DNA from 2 places in the Bacillus sp. FSL K6-6540 genome. Region 2 is predicted to be linked to the other one. Evidence: a T-box and tRNA genes for the amino acid it is inferred to sense, from the RefSeq annotation. Region 2 holds a T-box; the other holds one or more tRNA genes.
What was found. A T-box is a leader RNA that pairs with one kind of tRNA and senses whether it is charged. The one in region 2 lies ahead of tyrS (tyrosine--tRNA ligase), so its partner is inferred to be a tRNA-Tyr.

Region 1: it has a tRNA-Tyr gene. The T-box ahead of tyrS (tyrosine--tRNA ligase) is inferred to sense a tRNA for this amino acid. The anticodon was not compared.

The regions. Positions count from the first base shown of each region.
Region 1 covers NZ_JBBOXH010000001.1:6,242,564-6,251,901, reverse strand. Annotated here, with positions in the region: rRNA gene MHH82_RS28185 (23S ribosomal RNA) at 1-268, shown strand, start outside; tRNA gene MHH82_RS28180 (tRNA-Asn) at 426-501, shown strand; tRNA gene MHH82_RS28175 (tRNA-Ser) at 507-598, shown strand; tRNA gene MHH82_RS28170 (tRNA-Glu) at 615-689, shown strand; tRNA gene MHH82_RS28165 (tRNA-Val) at 753-828, shown strand; tRNA gene MHH82_RS28160 (tRNA-Met) at 863-939, shown strand; tRNA gene MHH82_RS28155 (tRNA-Asp) at 970-1,046, shown strand; tRNA gene MHH82_RS28150 (tRNA-Phe) at 1,127-1,202, shown strand; tRNA gene MHH82_RS28145 (tRNA-Thr) at 1,225-1,300, shown strand; tRNA gene MHH82_RS28140 (tRNA-Tyr) at 1,305-1,389, shown strand; tRNA gene MHH82_RS28135 (tRNA-Trp) at 1,396-1,469, shown strand; tRNA gene MHH82_RS28130 (tRNA-His) at 1,496-1,571, shown strand; tRNA gene MHH82_RS28125 (tRNA-Gln) at 1,588-1,662, shown strand; tRNA gene MHH82_RS28120 (tRNA-Gly) at 1,677-1,751, shown strand; tRNA gene MHH82_RS28115 (tRNA-Cys) at 1,763-1,836, shown strand; tRNA gene MHH82_RS28110 (tRNA-Arg) at 1,849-1,925, shown strand; tRNA gene MHH82_RS28105 (tRNA-Leu) at 1,934-2,013, shown strand; gene MHH82_RS28100 (hypothetical protein) at 2,367-2,666, shown strand; gene MHH82_RS28095 (PspA/IM30 family protein) at 2,741-3,418, shown strand; gene MHH82_RS28090 (PspC domain-containing protein) at 3,421-3,909, shown strand; gene MHH82_RS28085 (PspA/IM30 family protein) at 3,911-4,597, shown strand; gene liaF (cell wall-active antibiotics response protein LiaF) at 4,767-5,411, shown strand; gene MHH82_RS28075 (sensor histidine kinase) at 5,454-6,527, shown strand; gene MHH82_RS28070 (response regulator) at 6,505-7,155, shown strand; gene MHH82_RS28065 (YwmB family TATA-box binding protein) at 7,452-8,282, shown strand; gene zwf (glucose-6-phosphate dehydrogenase) at 8,420-9,338, shown strand, end outside.
Region 2 covers NZ_JBBOXH010000002.1:600,546-609,883, reverse strand. Annotated here, with positions in the region: gene dltA (D-alanine--poly(phosphoribitol) ligase subunit DltA) at 1-718, opposite strand, end outside; gene MHH82_RS35495 (teichoic acid D-Ala incorporation-associated protein DltX) at 736-885, opposite strand; gene MHH82_RS35490 (hypothetical protein) at 1,035-1,169, shown strand; gene MHH82_RS35485 (1,4-dihydroxy-2-naphthoate polyprenyltransferase) at 1,332-2,267, shown strand; gene ywaC (GTP pyrophosphokinase YwaC) at 2,409-3,041, shown strand; gene ywaD (aminopeptidase YwaD) at 3,071-4,438, opposite strand; gene tyrS (tyrosine--tRNA ligase) at 4,594-5,835, opposite strand; T-box leader at 5,877-6,091, opposite strand; gene ywaE (tyrZ transcriptional regulator YwaE) at 6,086-6,601, opposite strand; gene MHH82_RS35460 (YwaF family protein) at 6,751-7,464, shown strand; gene MHH82_RS35455 (glycosyltransferase family 8 protein) at 7,574-8,434, shown strand; gene sacY (transcription antiterminator SacY) at 8,484-9,326, opposite strand.

The DNA of each region.
Region 1 (9,338 bases), on a different contig from region 2:
GGCGTAGGAAATTTGAGAGGAGCTGTCCTTAGTACGAGAGGACCGGGATGGACGTACCGCTGGTGCACCAGTTGTTCCGCCAGGAGCATGGCTGGGTAGCTACGTACGGACGGGATAAGCGCTGAAAGCATCTAAGCGTGAAGCCCCCCTCAAGATGAGATTTCCCAATTAGTAAGACCCCTTGAAGACGACGAGGTAGATAGGTTGGAGGTGGAAGTGCAGCAATGCATGGAGCTGACCAATACTAATCGGTCGAGGGCTTATCCAAAAAACACCCCAAAAAGTGAAGCAAAGCTTTGAAGCAGATGCCGAATACTTTTCGGGGACCCCGATACCACATCGGGTGAATGCTACGGAGTCTAATGTGCTGCAAATTCGTTTCGTATCTAGTTTTCAGGTGATCAATCACTTGAATTGAATATTGTTCCCTGATAGCTCAGTTGGTAGAGCACTCGACTGTTAATCGAGTTGTCACAGGTTCGAGTCCTGTTCGGGGAGCCATTTATGGAGAGGTGTCCGAGTTGGCCGAAGGAGCACGATTGGAAATCGTGTAGGCGCCAAAAGCGTCTCGAGGGTTCGAATCCCTCTCTCTCCGCCACTATTATTTTAAGCAAGGCCCGTTGGTCAAGGGGTTAAGACACCTCCCTTTCACGGAGGTAACAGGGGTTCGAATCCCCTACGGGTCACCACTTTCTTTAAAAAACACTTGCTTCTTATATCAGATTTTGGTATGATAAAAGTCGCTTTGTTACGGAGGCTTAGCTCAGCTGGGAGAGCATCTGCCTTACAAGCAGAGGGTCGGGGGTTCGATCCCCTCAGCCTCCACCATGATTTTTCACCATTGCAGCAACCCTTTTAATGACGCGGGGTGGAGCAGTTCGGTAGCTCGTCGGGCTCATAACCCGAAGGTCGTAGGTTCAAATCCTGCCCCCGCAACCAATTTATATCGCAATAGCGATAGTGCCTCGTGGAACTGTGGTGTAGAGGCCTAACATGCCTGCCTGTCACGCAGGAGATCGCGGGTTCGAATCCCGTCAGTTCCGCCATTTTTACAAGTTTCATAGATGACTTTGGGATGAGATGCGTATCCGATATGGGATTCGTCAAAGTCCGAAATGAGCTCTATGGCTCGGTAGCTCAGTCGGTAGAGCAGAGGACTGAAAATCCTCGTGTCGGCGGTTCGATTCCGTCCCGAGCCACCATGTACCTTTTATAATTTTATACGCCGGTGTAGCTCAATTGGTAGAGCAACTGACTTGTAATCAGTAGGTTGGGGGTTCAAGTCCTCTCGCCGGCACCATTCTGGAGGATTAGTGAAGTGGCTAAACACGGCAGACTGTAAATCTGCTCTCTTCGAGTTCGGTGGTTCGAATCCATCATCCTCCACCAGTTTTTAGGGGCATAGTTTAAAGGTAGAACAGCGGTCTCCAAAACCGTTAGTGTGGGTTCAATTCCTGCTGCCCCTGCCAATCGAATCAATTTATAGTACAATATGGCGGTCGTGGCGAAGTGGTTAACGCACCGGATTGTGGCTCCGGCACTCGGGGGTTCAATTCCCCTCGATCGCCCCATATTACAAAATCATATTGGGGATTAGCCAAGCGGTAAGGCAACGGACTTTGACTCCGTCATGCATAGGTTCGAATCCTATATCCCCAGCCATTGATTTTATGTTTGCGGACGTGGCTCAGCGGTAGAGCATCGCCTTGCCAAGGCGAGGGTCGCGGGTTCGATTCCCGTCGTCCGCTCCATTTTTATTTCTGGCGCCATAGCCAAGTGGTAAGGCACAGCTCTGCAAAAGCTTTATCCCCAGTTCGAATCTGGGTGGCGCCTCCATAACAAACATATGTGCCCTTAGCTCAGCTGGATAGAGCGTTTGACTACGAATCAAAAGGTCAGGAGTTCGAATCTCTTAGGGCACGCCATTGTGTAAGCCGGTGTGGCGGAATTGGCAGACGCGCGCGACTCAAAATCGTGAGGGAAACCGTGGGGGTTCGAGTCCCTTCACCGGCATCAATCAAAAGGAATGTAGACGATCAACGTCTGCATTCCTTTTTTTGTTGTCTCTCCATCGATGCATCCACACGACAAGTCCACTCCCAATCGCAGCTGCTGAAGTCGTTCTCCTGTAGATCGATGTTCCTTCAATAAGTGATACGGTAACAAGAGTGTGTTCGTTCACGGATGTAACGCAAAAACTGCAGACCAGTGCAGGGGTTGGACGTAGGTCTATAGGAAGCCCCGCCTTAGGTCTAGGTCCAAAAACCGTCCACAGGCCGTTTTAGTCAAACTCGAAATTACCTAGAATAGAGTCATAAGGTTGAACAAATGAAACAACGATCAAACAACAGAAAGGCGGTGTATAAATGAGGAATTCAAAAGGCAATGGAATGAGTATCCTGTTGATTGGTTTAGGGATCTTGGTTCTTCTGGGAGTATTCGGTCCTCTGCTTGGATGGTTGTTCAGTCTTCTAATTCCGATACTGATGGTTGCTTTGGGATATTACGGAATTCGAAGAGGCAATACCTTGATGGGATGGATCATTCTCGGTATCGGGATCATCTGGTTGATGGGTAAACTGTCTTGGCTGATCGGTCCGATCCTTGGTGTCATCTTAATCATCTACGGAGTGTCCCGATTGAAGAATGGAAGACCCCGTTATTGATAAGGAACCACTACATTATATAACCTGCATAAACAACAGATCAGATCATGATAGATGAGGAGGGCTAAGCCGATATGAGTGTTTTCCGGCGGATAAGAGACATAACCGTAGCAACATTGAATGAAAAGCTCGAGCAGAGCCAGGATCCGGTTCGATTGATTGACCAGTTCCTACATTCAACCAGACAGGACATTGCTGAGGCCGAGAAGCTGCAGCAGCAATGCCAAGTACATTCCAGACAGCTGAAACAGCAGGTGGATCAAGCGGAAACCATGCGATTTAAACGCGAAGAGCAGGCACTGCTTGCCTTGAAGGCCGGCGAAGAGCATCTTGCCAAGCTGGCATTGCAGGAGAAGCTGATTTATGAGGAAAAGATTGAACAGTATCAAGGCCTGTTATCCTCAAGCCTGGAGTCGTTGAAAGAAATCGAGGAGCAGCTCGGTGAGCTGCGGATGGAATATCAGACGGTCTACAGCAAACGCCAGTATTATGTTGCCCGAGTGGAAACCCTTCGTCTTCAGCAAAAAATGAATGAACGTACGGGGTCCTATGGCGGGGGGCATGATGTACCGAAGATGTTCAATCGCCTCGAGGACCGTATCAGCGACTGGGAACTGGAAGCCAGAAGCCTTCGCGATTTACGCCGCATGGGGCAGGAATACATGGATCAGGCTGGAGAATCCGTCTCCACGGTATTGGAAAAGGAACTTGCCCGCTTGAAGCAAAAGCTGAATAACAGCGGAAAGGAGTAACCATGACAAGATTGTACCGTTCCACCCGAGACAAGATGTTCACAGGGTTGATCGGCGGTATATCCGATCATTTCGGAGTCGAATCTACCCTACTTAGAATCATATTTGTAGTCAGTATCTTTTTCACAGGCGGTACAACGCTGTTGATCTATCTGATTGCAACCCTCGTCGTTCCTAAAGAGCCGTATTATCACGATCCGTACGGACCGCAAGGAAGACATGGCGGCGGATACCGTTACAACGACCATCCGGGCCCGGGGCCAGGCTACAACAGCTACAATGATGCTTATGGACGTCATCAAGGCTATCCTAACCCTAATGAGCATGGAAGCTTTGGTCCCAAATATGACCGTCCCAACGGCACAAGAACGAACGCGTCCACCGATTCCGATCTGGATGCGATGATGAAGGATATTGAAAGAAAAGCCATGCAAAAAGAAATCGAAGAATTGAAGAAAAAACTTTCGAACTATGAGAAGGGAGATAAATAACATGGGAGTATTTAAAAGAATTAAGGATATGACGAAAGCATCGGTGAACGAGCTGCTGGATAAAGTGGAGGATCCGATCGTAATGCTGAACCAGTACCTGCGCGACATGGAGGCAGAAATTCATGAAGCAGAGGTAACGGTCGCGAAGCAAATGGCAAATGAGCGTCGCATGAAGCAGCGCGTCGATGAGGCTGTGAAGATGGCGGCACAACGTGAAGCTCAGGCGGAATTGGCTCTGAAAAACGGTCAAGAAGAAGTGGCTCGCAAGCTGCTTGAAGAAAAGATCTATTTCGATCAAAAAGAAACCGAGTACGTGGAACTGCACCTGCAATCCGAGGCTCAAGCGAAAGAGCTTGTTGCTCAGCTGCATGAAATGAAAGACGAGTTCTACAAAATGCGCAACAAGCGCAATGAGCTTGTAGCTCGCGCTCAAATGGCGAAAGCGAAGAAGCAAATGTCTCAAGTGAGCAGCCTGCATACCATTGAAAGCGGCAGTGCTTCGATGGGCTTCCACCGCATGGAAGAAAAAATCATGCAAATGGAAGCTGAAGCTGATGTGCTTCGCGCACCATACCGCCCTAACAACGCAGCATACACAAGTCCAGTGGATGCTGAGAAGCAACTGAAGGTGGATGAGCAGCTGCAAGCGTTGAAAAACAAAATGGGGAAATCCTCGAAATCCGAGTAATTCCTCAGCAAGTCAGCAAAATAAGAACAAAGCGTATTCGAATACCGTGTTCATATGATATGCTATACGAATGAGATTGTCGTATAGTACAGGCAAAGCCATACAGTGGGGAACATCTCACTGATATGGCTTTTCCGAGCTTATATCTTGGTCATCAAGGAGGTGCGACATGGACAGAAACCGCTGGATAGCAGTAGGTTTAATCAGCTTGGGTTTTATTATGCTTTTCGGCCGATGGTTTGGTTTCTTCACCATTGTCGCCCTATTGCTCATCTTCGCGGGCGTCCTTCAGATCAGGCAAGGCCATGTGAAGAAGGGGTACATTCTGCTCGGCGTCGGAGCCGTGCTGCTGCTGCTCGAGCATCTTATGTTGATTATTGGCGTCAGTTTGATATCGCTGGGTATTTTCTACGGCAAGTCCAAACGGGCCCATACCACGACCAGATATATTCAGAAGCAGAACTTTATGTCCAACTTTGACTGGGACCGTGCACCCTGGGTGATGCGCAGCTTGAGCGTGTGGCATGTGCTCGGGGAAGCGGATGTGGATCTGTCCCTGGCGCTTCCCGAGGAACGCCAAACGGTGCTCATGTTCCACGGAATGCTCGGTGATATCGATCTGATGATCCCGGACTATTACGGGGTGGAGATCGAAGCATTCATCTTGTTCGGATCGATTCATATGGACGACCGGAAGGAAACCGGCATATTGAACCGAGTGAAATATCAATCGCCCAATTATGAGACCAGCGAATATAAAGTGAAATTTATCGTTTCTTATTTAGGCGGAGATTTGAATATAAGAATGACATAATAAACGTATTGTTTTGTGTAAACCATTCAGGAGGGTTGCCCCGTGGAAACGGAAAAGAAAGCAAATATCATTACCCGAAGTATGCGTGAGGGGACCCTTCTGGGATTGGTTGTCATGCTCGTTGTCCTTTATTTATTATATACATATGGTTATCTTCAACCGTTTGAGACGTGGAAGAACCGGATCGAGGCAGGCATAACCCTGGTATTGCTGCCGATCGGGCTGGGAGCGATTTATGGCTTCTTCCAGGGATACCGGGTAAAACGGCGGGTCGATCTCGTTAGGGAAACACTCGTGAACTGGGAAAAAGGGAGTCTGACGGACGTCATGCCGGACATCGGCGAAGACGAAGTGGGCCGGCTTGGAGAACAGCTGGTGAAGATCAGCAAGCGCTGGGAGGATCAGGTGTCTTCCCTGCAGCGGTTATCCACGAACAATGCCCAGCTAGCCGAGCAGGCCAGGGTTACGGCGATCGTGGAAGAGAGACAGCGTCTGGCGCGCGAGCTCCATGATGCGGTTTCTCAGCAGCTGTTTGCCATCTCGATGACGGCAACAGCTGTGGGCAGGACGCTGGATAAGGATTTTGACAAAGCGCAGCGCCAGGTGGCTCTGATTGAGGAAATGTCGGCTGTGGCACAGTCCGAGATGAGGGCGCTACTCCTTCATCTGCGGCCGGTATATCTCGAAGGAAAAGCACTGGAACAGGGGCTGCGGGATTTGATCACGGAATTGCGGATCAAAGTGCCTATGGAAATTACGTTTGAGATGGACGATGACATACATTTGCTTAAAGGGATTGAAAATCATCTGTTCCGCATTATTCAGGAGGCCATGTCGAATACGCTTCGGCACTCGAAGGCGGAAAAAATGGACATCCGGATTCATCGCAGGCAGAACACCGTTCGGGTAATGCTGCGAGATGACGGGGTCGGGTTCGAACTGGACGACAAGAAACAGACTTCCTACGGTCTTTCGACCATGCAGGAACGGGTGACGGAAATCGGCGGCTCGTTACAATTCATCACGGCCCCGGGTAAAGGGACGCGGATTGAGATTATCGTGCCGCTCATAAACGAAGAACGCAAACGGGGGGATGGAGATGGAAGCACCGATTAAGGTACTGCTGGTGGATGATCATGAGATGGTGCGGATCGGCTTGGCTGCCGTGCTTGGCACAGAAGACGGCATTGAGGTGGTAGGCGAAGCGGGCAGCGGCGAGGAAGGCATACGCCTGGCGCAGGAATATCATCCTGACGTGGTGCTGATGGATCTGGTCATGGATGGGATGGACGGCATTGAGACCACGCGGGAGCTGATGAAGCAATTTCCGAATCTTAAGGTGATCGTACTGACCAGCTATCTGGACGATGAGAAGATGTATCCGGTCATTGAAGCAGGCGCATTCAGTTATCTGCTGAAGACCTCCCGGGCTTCCGAGGTCGCCGATGCTATACGTGCCGCCGCACGGGGCCAGTCGGTTCTGGAGTCCCAGGTCGCTTCGAAGATGATGAATCGTTTCCGCCATCCGCAAAATGAAGCGCCCGCGCATAATGACCTGACGGACCGGGAGATGGAAGTGCTGCGATTGCTGGCACAGGGCAAATCCAATCAGGACATTGCCGATGATTTGATTATAGGCATCAAAACCGTGAAGTTTCACGTGACTAATATTTTGGGCAAGCTGGGGGTAGAGGATCGGACCCAAGCTGCCATCTACGCTTATAAAAATGGGCTGGCTGAGTAAGGAGTGCCGGCTCTTTTTTTATGCTTATGAACGTGAAATAAACAGTTTTGAGATGCTGAGCGCGGTTCTAAACAGATCCGTGATGCGACGCGTCGGGTATCAACATATCCATGTAAACAATGATAGGCAGGCTTAAAGACTCCCCAATCGGGAGGCTTTTTTTATTTATTTAAGGGGAAGAGAGATTTTTAAAACGGTAATAGCAGGATCATTTTATATGGCGATGTATAAATCTGCAGTGAGGCGGCCATCCTTTTACTAGATTGATAGATTCGTACGAGGAGGCGTGGCTGACGATGCGGAAGATACGTTTACAGCTGATTGTGATGATGTTGTTGCTGTGCGGGGCAGCAGGGATGATGGCGGGTTTTGCGGGAACAACGGAACGCAATGGGGAGGAATCGGTTCCGCAAACGGCAGAGGCGTCAGCTTGGAAGGGAACGGCGAATGGAGCATCAGAAGCAGGGACTACAGCCGAAAGCAATATGGAGCTTCTTACAGCCCTTGGACAGGAACATATGGATCCTTCCGCGCTCCTCACGGTAAAAATTCAAGGCGAAATGATAAATTCGATTTCTAAGGATCAAGCTAAGACAGCAGCCGAAGAATTGGCTCGCGCAATAGGGCTTTCCGGCATTACCTCAAACGAGCTTCAAGGAAATGACGTTTTCCAAGCGGAAGGCGATCGATCGGGCGTCTCCGTGAATTTGGATTGGGCCCTCACGAAGCAAGGCCATAGTTATGTCAGAGTCATGCTTGTCGGAGAGGCGGCAGCGCATGCCCGGGAAATGGTGAGCCTTCAGGAGCATGTTCAAGAACGGATGGAGCAAGCAGGCATACCGAATACGTGGAATGCGTCCATTCAAGGATATGCAACGAAGTCAGGCGGCGTGGATGGAACGATGGCCCAAGTAGAAAAGGCTATAGCCCGAAAGCTTCCGCTTCGTTCCGTTGAGGATTATGCGGATGTTACAACGATCAGCCGATCCTATGAGGCGCCTTCGCTGGGGACTTTTGTGAAGAGCGGCGACACGCCGATTCATATGCAGATCGCGGTGCATGAAGATTCGGTGAAGAAAAGAAGTAGAATAACGATCGGATTTCCCGTCATTACAATAGAATATTGAAAATAATATCTGAAACTCCGATGAAAAAATACGGAATGAGATAGCATACTTGAAATGAATATGCTAAAATGTCATCACATCGAGTTAAGTGCCGATGCATAAAAATACACTATAATTCATAGAAAGAATGAGGAGCCATGGCTGAAAATCAAAATCTAGATACAATGAAGACACCGGGAGCTGTATTTTTCATCTTTGGAGCGACTGGTGATTTGGCAAGACGTAAGTTGTTTCCGGCGATCTACAGTCTTTATCGTGAAGGAAAACTGGATGAGGATTTTGCTGTAATCGGCGTGGCGCGGCGTCCGCGCACCCAAGAGGAGTTTCGGGAGGACGTGTATCGTTCGATTCAGGAATTCTGCCGATATAGTTCGGAACAGGATAGTGAATGGAATGCATTTGCACAGCATTTTGAATATAAATCTTTAGATATCAACAATATTGACGGTTTCCGTGAGCTCCGCGAACAAACGGAGCAATTGGAAACGAAATTTAATATACCGGGCAACCGCTTGTTCTATCTCGCGCTTGCACCGGAATTGTTCGGCAGCGTATCGTTCAACCTGATGAAGGGCGGCATGCTTGACGGAGAGGGCTGGAACCGTCTTGTGATCGAGAAGCCGTTCGGCTACGATCTGGAGTCCGCTGCCAAGCTGAACGAAGAGATCCGTAAAGTGTTCAAGGAAGAGGAGATCTATCGGATCGACCATTACCTCGGGAAGGAAATGGTGCAGAACATCGAGGTTATCCGTTTTGCGAATGCTTTCTTCGAGCCTCTGTGGAACAATAAGCATATTGCCAACATCCAAATTACGCTTGGTGAAACGGTTGGCGTCGAGGAGCGCGGGGGTTATTACGACCATGCGGGGGCACTCAGGGATATGGGCCAAAACCATATGCTGCAGCTGCTGACCATGATTGCCATGGAGCCGCCTAGCCGTCTGCTCGCAGAAGATATTCGCGATGAGAAGGTGAAGGTGCTTCGCTCCCTGCGTCCATATGCCTCAAACGAAGAAGTCAAGAACAACGTGGTTCGCGGTCAGTATACGAGCGGTT
Region 2 (9,338 bases):
ATGTCCACACATTCAGTCCGGACTTCTTCAGCTCTTCAAATAAGACTTTCGGCTTGTTCACAGCATCCTTTGTCACGCAATGTAAAGTCCCGCCTGATTGAAGGCACGGATATAGGTCCATGACAGACAAATCAAATGAGAACGGCGCTTGGTTTAAAAATATTTTTCCTCCGCTGACTGGAAAGTCTGCACAAATCCAGTCTGTGAAGCTTTGAAGATTCGCAGCGGAAATCTGCACGCCTTTCGGATTTCCTGTGCTTCCGGAAGTGTAAATGATATAAAACGTTTCGTGTTCTTTGACCCATTGATCTTGGCTGACAGAGCCGCCTTCGTTTTCCAGCAGTTCTTCCGCAGAAACTGTCTGAATCTGCTGGCCGACTGCATCAATTGAGAGTCCTGCTGCATGGATCAGCAATTCTGCTCCAGAGCTTTCGATAATTTTCGCAATCCGTTCGGACGGAATAGAAAGGTCAACCGGAATATAAGGATGTCCCGCTTTGACACTTCCCAAGAAGGAAACGATCATGTGCGGCTCCATGTGGCCGTACACAAGGATAGGAGATTTCTTTTCCCCAGAAATGCGTTTTTGGATCGCGGCAGCCGCGCGGTCAGACTGCTCCCATAATTCCTGATACGTGAGCGACTGGCCTTGAGAGCGGAAGGCATCGGTTTGCGGATAAGTTTCCGCATGTGTTTGAATAGCATGTAAAAGTTTCATAGTTATTCTCTCTCCAATTAGAAATCGTTATAAATATATGAACCGGTATTCGCGGTGTGAAAACCATACATAAAAAACAAAACAAGCAGTATCATCAAATAAAAGCCTGTATGACATGTCCACTTGACAGCGGGTTTTTCATACAGCTGTTTCATTAATTGCAGCATATCAAAAATTCCCTTCCCGTTTTTTCGACAATCACATGATTATTTGACGATCAGATGCTCAAAAAGTTTCATTTTTTCCCTAATCTCCCTCAAATTAATATATCGGCGTATGTTTTTGAAAATGAATCTTTATACCTGCAAGGGCAAGAATGGAATGTTTCGAGCTGATTCATAATAAAGGAAAAGATAGCTGGAGTCAAAAGATCTTTTTAACTTTTAAAAAGTGTAATGTACTTAAAAAAATTTTTCTGTACCTGTTCGTTCAAGTGAAAGCAGAAACCTAATGAAATCAGGGCGAGAAGCGTATAATAAGAAAGAAAACGCCTTCTTGCGGTATCTTGTGAAATAAGGGAGAAGTCATTATGATAGATAAGGAAGCAAAAGGAGTTTTTTATTAAGCTGCCGGCTGAAAAAAAGTAAGCCTTTTAATAGAAAGGAAGAGGAAGATGAACCAAACAAATAAGGGTGAGGGTCAGACAGCGCCGCAAAAAGAAAGCATGGGGCAGATCCTTTGGCAGTTAACCCGTCCTCATACGTTAACCGCATCGTTTGTGCCTGTGCTGCTCGGAACCGTTTTGGCGATGTTTTATGTGAAGGTTGATCTGCTGCTGTTTTTGGCTATGCTGTTTTCTTGCCTATGGATCCAGATCGCGACGAACTTATTTAATGAATACTATGATTTTAAACGCGGATTAGATACAGCAGAATCAGTCGGAATCGGAGGGGCAATTGTACGCCACGGAATGAAGCCTAAAACGATTTTGCAATTAGCTCTGGCCTCATACGGGATTGCCATTTTGCTCGGTGTCTATATTTGTGCGAGCAGCAGCTGGTGGCTTGCGCTGATCGGCCTTGTCGGCATGGCGATCGGCTACCTGTATACAGGCGGGCCGCTCCCGATTGCGTACACGCCGTTCGGTGAATTATTCTCAGGCATTTGCATGGGTTCGGTGTTTGTGCTGATTTCGTTTTTCATTCAGACAGATAAGATCAATATGCAGAGCATTTTGATTTCCATCCCGATTGCGATTCTTGTCGGCGCGATTAACCTGTCGAACAACATTCGTGATATTGAAGAGGACAAAAAAGGCGGACGCAAAACATTGGCGATTTTGATGGGGCATAAGGGAGCTGTTACTCTGTTAGCTGCGTCGTTTGCCGTCGCTTATATCTGGGTTGTCGGCTTGGTTATTACCGGTGCCGCAAGCCCATGGCTGTTTGTCGTCTTTTTGAGCGTGCCTAAGCCGGTTCAGGCAGTGAAGGGCTTCGTCCAGAACGAAATGCCGATGAATATGATTGTCGCAATGAAATCAACAGCCCAAACAAATACATTTTTCGGATTCCTGCTCTCGATCGGATTATTGATCAGCTATTTCCGATAATAAAAAAGACCGCTCGTTTCATGCGGTCTTTTTTTGTTACAATCGACCGCATTTTGTAAAAAAATTCATAGAACCTTGCAGCAGACAGGGACGTCTAGTACATGGACAGCGGATAAAGTTCCGTTAAAGGAGATGACGAACATGGATTTATCTGTAACACATATGGACGATTTAAAAACAGTAATGGAAGATTGGAAAAATGAGTTATTAGTTTATAAATTTGCGCTAGATGCGCTCGATACAAAGTTCTCAATTATCAGCCAGGAATATAACCTCATTCACGGACACAACCCGATTGAACATACAAAATCCCGTGTAAAAAGCTTTGAAAGCATCGTGAATAAGTTAATGAGAAAGGGCTGTGAGATTACGACGAAGGAAATGAAGGAGCATATTCACGACATTGCCGGCGTGCGCATCATCTGTTCCTTTATTTCTGACATTTATAATGTCGTGAATGTGTTGAAGCAGCATGAAGATTTGAGAATCGTAAAGGTAAAAGATTATATCCAGACACCCAAACCGAATGGCTATCGAAGCCTGCATTTAATCATTGAGATGCCTGTGAATTTAACGAACCGTGTGGAATACGTCAAAGCAGAAATTCAAATCCGGACAATCGCGATGGATTTCTGGGCGAGCCTTGAACATAAAATTTACTATAAATTGAACAATGACGTTCCTAAGCAATTAACAGATGAGCTGAAGGAAGCCGCGGAGATTGCCCATTACCTAGATGAGAAAATGCTGGGGATTAAGAAAGAAGTGGATTAAAAAAGACGGCACCCAAGTGCCGTCTTTTTTTATTTGATATCTTCAAAAATGTCAGTTGCTTTGGCCTTCATTTGTTTCTTAATGGTTTTCGGTTTCTTCTCTTTTTTCACAGCCTCATAGACAGCGGCTGTCACAAGATCGCCTGCTTGCTGGAGGCGTTCTTTGCTGATATGTTCAATCGAGTCTTCAGGGGTATGATACCACGGCTCAACTTCTTCTGTTTCCGGGTCTCCCCAAATAAAGTTGGCGGAATCAATGCCGGCTTCGTGGAATGGCACATGATCAGATGATCCTCCCTGTGTCAGAGACAGGCTGTCAAACCCAATTTTTTCAGCAGCCGTATGGCTGGATTCCCAAACATAGTTAGATTGGCCGTCCAATGTGTTGACATACAACTCAGACGCTTTTTCCCAGCTTGTGCCTACCATATCTAAGTTGAAGTTCACTTCGCTTCGTTTCAGCTCTTTTTCCGATAGATGATCTACATAGTGAGAGGAGCCGAGCAGGCCGAGCTCTTCGGCGCCGAAAGCGATAAAGCGGATTTCTTTATCAGATGGAACGCTTTTTAAGACACGCGCCATCTCCAGCATAACAGAGGTTCCTGAGCCGTTGTCATTTGCTCCGGGTGAAAAAGGAACACTGTCGTAATGGGCCGTCACGTACACAATGTCTGGATGTTTGATGTTCTTTGGTTTTTTAATTCCGATGATGTTCTGAGAGGTTTGGTTTGTGAATGCTTTTAGTTTTAAGGTGGCTTCTTTTTGCTGGGTAAGTGCTTCGCCGTCTTCTTTCTTAATGCCGACGACCGGAATGCCGACTTTATTTCCCGACAGGTTTGGCGTCATAGGCACGAGGCTTTCTTTGTTGTTATAAATGATGACAGCTTTCGCTCCGGCGGCTTCGGCATTTTTGGCTTTCTCGTAATAAGTCAGGTCTCCTCTGGAAATCAAGGCGATTTTGCCCTTGGCGTCAGCGGTAAAGTCCTTTTGATAGCCCAATCCCGCATTGTAAAGCGGGGCCGTCAGCTCTTGTTCCTCAGTCGGAGCTGAGCCCGACGCCGCTTGGAGAAGAATATCGCGTCCTGCTGAAGACAGTGTACCCTCAAGCCGGTCAGGAATGTTGAATCGTTGAACCTTCACATCAAGCTTTAATTTTCTCAAGGATGAGGCGATCAATAGGGCACTCTTTTTTTCAGCTGCAGTTCCGGCTATTCTGGGGCCGATTGCTTCACTTAGCTGAGAAATGGTAGAGTACGCATGCTTTGCTTTGAATGGAAGCTCGCGCTCGCTATTTGATATTTGTAAAGCGTGCGCGGCAGGGGTGACACTCTGTGCCGGCAAGAGCAGTGTGCCGGCAGTTAAAACAGCCATCGTCATGACAGTCAAAAGCTTTTTCATCAAAAATAAACCTCCCCTAAATGTATGGTTGGAGAATATTTCGGGATGCTAAAGGAGTTTCCTGCAAGATGGAGAGCGTTTTTGAAAAGACAGTGCTTTATACCTGCAAAAAAACGCTTATGAATGAAGGGTCATAAGCGTTTCGGAATATCAGATTATTGGAGCTTTAAAAACTTGCGTTTGCCGACTTGGATGATCATATTCTCTCTTATCTCTGCTTTGGCGTGAACATCTGTTACTTTCTCTCCGTCGATGCGTACACCTCCGTTTTGAATCATGCGGCGCGCCTCGCTCTTCGAAGAGAGGAGCTTTAGCTTGACGAGCAGATCAATCATCGCTATCGTTTTTTCGCCTTTCCAGTTTACGGCCGGTATATCTTCCGGCAGGCTGTTTTCCTGAAAGACTGTTTTAAACGAGTGTTCGGCAGCTTCTGCTGCTTTCTCTCCGTGATACATTCGGACGATTGTTTTGGCTAAAAGCATTTTGGCATCACGCGGATGAACGGCGCCGGTTTCTAAGTCTTTCACGAGCTGTTTTTTCTCTTCAAGCTCTAAGTCTGTAGCCAAATGGATGTATTTTTTCATCAGGCTGTCGGGCAGTGACATCGTTTTTCCGTACATGTCGTTTGGATGTTCGTTAATGCCAATGTAGTTGTGTTTCGACTTCGACATTTTCTCGACGCCATCCAAGCCTTCCAAGAGCGGCATCAGGATGACGACTTGTTTTTCTTTGTTGTATCGTTCTTGGAAATGCCGTCCCATGAGGACATTGAAATGCTGATCCGTTCCGCCTAATTCAATATCACTTTCGAGAACGACAGAATCATATCCCTGCATCAATGGGTAAAAGAATTCATGCAGTGAGATTGGTTTTTGCATGGCGATGCGTTCTTCAAAGTCGTCGCGCTCCATCAGGCGGGCTACCGTTATTTTCCCTGCTAATTCAATGACATCTTCCAGATTCAATGTTTTCAGCCATTTTGAGTTATAGTGAAGCTCGACTTTTTCTGGATCAAGCACTTTTCCGAATTGCTCAAAGTAGGTTTTGGCATTGTGCTGAACTTCTTCATCAGTCAGTTGCTTTCTGGCTGCCGATTTTCCGGTCGGATCACCAATTTTTCCTGTGAAATCCCCAATTAACAGCTGGACAATGTGGCCGTTTTCTTGAAATTGGCGAAGCTTATTTAACACAACCGTATGGCCCAAATGTACATCCGGTGCAGACGGATCTAATCCGAGCTTAATTTTAAGCGGCGTGCCCGTGGAAATTGATTTCACGAGCTTTGCCTTTAATTCCTCCGGCGGTATGACTTCGTGGGCGCCTGTCATGTATAGCTGAAGCTGTCTTTCTACCTCTTTTTGCTGTGACGCTGTGAGCTGCTCAAATGTTCTCATCATTTTTCCTCCTTTTTTACAAACACAAAAAAGAGCCCATCCCAATAAGGGACGTGGCTCAATGCACGCGGTACCACCCTGGTTGAAGACATTGTCTTCCGCTCATTCGAATAACGGTTTCCCGTTCTTTGCTACTTTTAAGGTTCACAAAGAAAGCTCGGGGAGGTAATTCACGTTTGCTGTGTGCCGGCTCGCACCTTCCGCCGGCTCTCTGAAACAGGGAGACAAACCGCTACTGGATTCCCGTCAAAGCTTATGTTGTATGAAGATTGTCAGCTACCTTTCTAAGCAGCCCTGTCAATATTTTCTGTTCGTCCTTCGTCATTCCCGCAATGAGCTCTGTTTCCCCTTTGTGAAACTCCGGGTAGAGTTCTTCGATCGCTTGTTTGCCGGAATCGGTGATAGAGACAAACACGAGTCGCCGATCTCTTGTGTCGATGCTTTTACGGCAAAAATTCTTTTTTTCGAGCGTTTTGATCACGTTGCTTGCTGTAGCTGTAGATATCCCTGACAGCTCAGCGATTTTTCTCGTTTCGAGCGCTCCCCATACCCATAGATCATAAAGAATGGAGAAAGCGGTCCAAGAAAGGTTATAGGAAGAAAGAACCTCAGTCTCCATTTTGACACGGAGCCTTTGTGCAGACCGATACAGATTCGTAGCGATCGAAATGGCTTCTAGGTTGAGTGACTCGACGGGCATTTGTTTGAGCTTAGAAAGTGTATCGTGTTCTTCCTTCCGAAGCTGCTGATGTTGATGTGAACGTTCCATTTTTTAGGCCTGCCTTAAATTATCAGAATCATTAGCTATGAAACGAATTGTAACAGACTCTGATGTGAACTTCAAGCCCATATATCGGTGAATAAAAAAAGCCCAAACAACGCCAAAATAAACAAAAACCCGCAAACGGGGGTGCAGTTTTGCAAAAATATGTTCAATCCGTCTATAAGCATGATCCGTTTCATCTGTTTTCGACAGAGCATGTAGTGACGTTAGCGATTATCGCCCTTTTGGCCATTCTGTTGTTTTTGTTCCAAGAGGGGGTCAAGCAGCCGAGGGCCAGCCGGTTTTTACGTTCTCTGTTTGTGTTTCTTTTGCTTGGTTCGCAAATCGGCTATCAAATATGGATGGTCGCCACGGGCAGGTGGTCGGTGCGCACTTCATTGCCTCTCCAGCTTAGTGACCTGTCGGTGTATTTGTCAGCTATTATGTTAGTGACAAAAAGCAGAAAGCTGTTTGTGTTTTTGTTTTTTGTCGGCATCGGCAGTTCGATTCAGGCTCTTGCCACTCCTGACCTCGGAATGTTTTCATTTCCGCATATCCGATATATCCTCTTTTTTATTTCTCACGGGTCTGTGTTTTTATCCTGTCTGCTGATGGCTGTGATTGGCACCTACAGAATGGGCCAGCGCTCGTTATGGGTGACAGTCCTGCTTGTTAATGTGTACGGCGTCTGTATTTTTCTGATTGATCGCTGGCTTGGCGCGAATTATATGTATTTGACGAAAAAACCGGGCGGTTCCTCTCTCTTAGATGTTCTCGGGCCATGGCCGTGGTATATCGTCTCGGCTGAAGCCATCACAATCGCAAGCTTTTTCATTCTTTATTGGCTTTATCGCATCTTCAAAAAATGACACCTTTTTTGTTGTATCACACATTCTGTTTAAAAAAATGTCGGAGAACGTGTTTATTTTTTTGAAAAAGGGTATGTAACTTGTACAACAAAAAGGGAGATGAATACCATTGAGGAAAGATGAAATCATGCATATCGTATCATGCGCAGATGATAATTATGCTCGTCATTTAGGTGGGATGTTCGTTTCTTTATTGACTAACATGGATCAGGAGAGAGAGGTAAAATTATACGTCATTGATGGCGGAATTAAGCCTGATAACAAAAAAAGACTGGAAGAAACCACTTTGAAATTCGGAGTGCCTATTGAGTTTTTAGAAGTGGATACCAACATGTATGAACATGCGGTTGAGAGCAGCCATATTACAAAAGCCGCGTATTACCGCATTTCGATTCCCGACTTAATTAAGGATGAAAACATCAAACGAATGATTTACATCGATTGTGATGCGCTTGTCCTAGAGGATATTTCTAAGCTATGGGACTTAGACATTGCGCCATACACCGTAGCCGCTGTTGAGGATGCGGGGCAGCATGAACGCCTGAAAGAAATGAACGTCACTGATACAGGGAAGTATTTTAACTCAGGTATCATGATTATTGATTTTGAGTCTTGGAGAAAGCAAAACATCACAGAAAAAGTCATCAACTTTATCAATGAACACCCAGACGAAGACTTTCTTGTGCTGCATGACCAAGATGCACTGAATGCGATCTTGTATGATCAGTGGTATGAACTTCATCCGCGCTGGAACGCTCAAACCTATATCATGTTAAAGCTGAAAACCCCATCGACTCTGTTAGGGCGGAAGCAATATAATGAAACGAGAGAAAACCCGGCAATCGTGCACTTCTGCGGCGGAGAAAAGCCTTGGAACTCCAATACAAAACATCCGTATCGCGATGAGTATTTCCATTACATGTCCTATACGAAGTGGAATACGATTGGGAATCCGGCGATCAACCAATAAATTAGATAAAAAAACGCTTTTGAGATGATCAAAAGCGTTTTTTTTTGTCTCAGCGTGCGACTGACCGTTGGTAGAACCGCTGAATATGCATGGCGATGTAGCATAATTCTTTTTCAGGAAACTCAAAGCCGTACTCCTTCTTCACAAAGGTGCCGATGCTTAGGGCACACAGGAAGGCATCCTTAAACTTCTCTTTAATGATGTCGATCATTTCTGCGTCCAGCTCGTAAATGGATTCGCCTGCTTTGATATGCTGAATGGCAAAGCGGAGATGGGTCACAAGCCGTTCATAAGAGATGGTATCTTCAACGATATTAATAGACAATTGAATTTCGATAATCTCGATAATATCACGGATCATTGTTGTAATATCAAGCGTTTGTGTCATATCGCCGGCATTGTTTCTTGCTGTGTGGATATGCATGGCGATATTGCCGATTTCATCATCAGGAATGTGAATCCCCAGTTTATCTTTAATCAGTGTTCTGGCCCATAAGCCGATCTGGAACTCCTTTGGATAAAGGACTTTGATTTCATTCAGCAGCGGATTTTTGATAACCATCCCATTGCTCAGGCGTTCAATCGCAAAGGAAAGATGGTCTGAAAAAGCGACATGAATGCGCTCGTTGATTTTGATATTCAGCTCTTTTTCGGCATGAGAGATAATTTGCTCAGAAATCTGAATGTGGTCTTCAGGCAATGTTTCTAAAATCTCTTCGAACTGCTTATAGTCAGGTGTATCTTTTCTGATAAAGGTTTTTTCTATTTTTGACGGATCGACAATATCATTCTTCTTTTTGTTAAACGCAATTCCTGCACCTAAGAGAATCTTCTCTTCATTTTGATCCTTTACGACGATAGCATTATGATTTAAGATTCTTTTAATTTTCATAGCTTTTTTGTC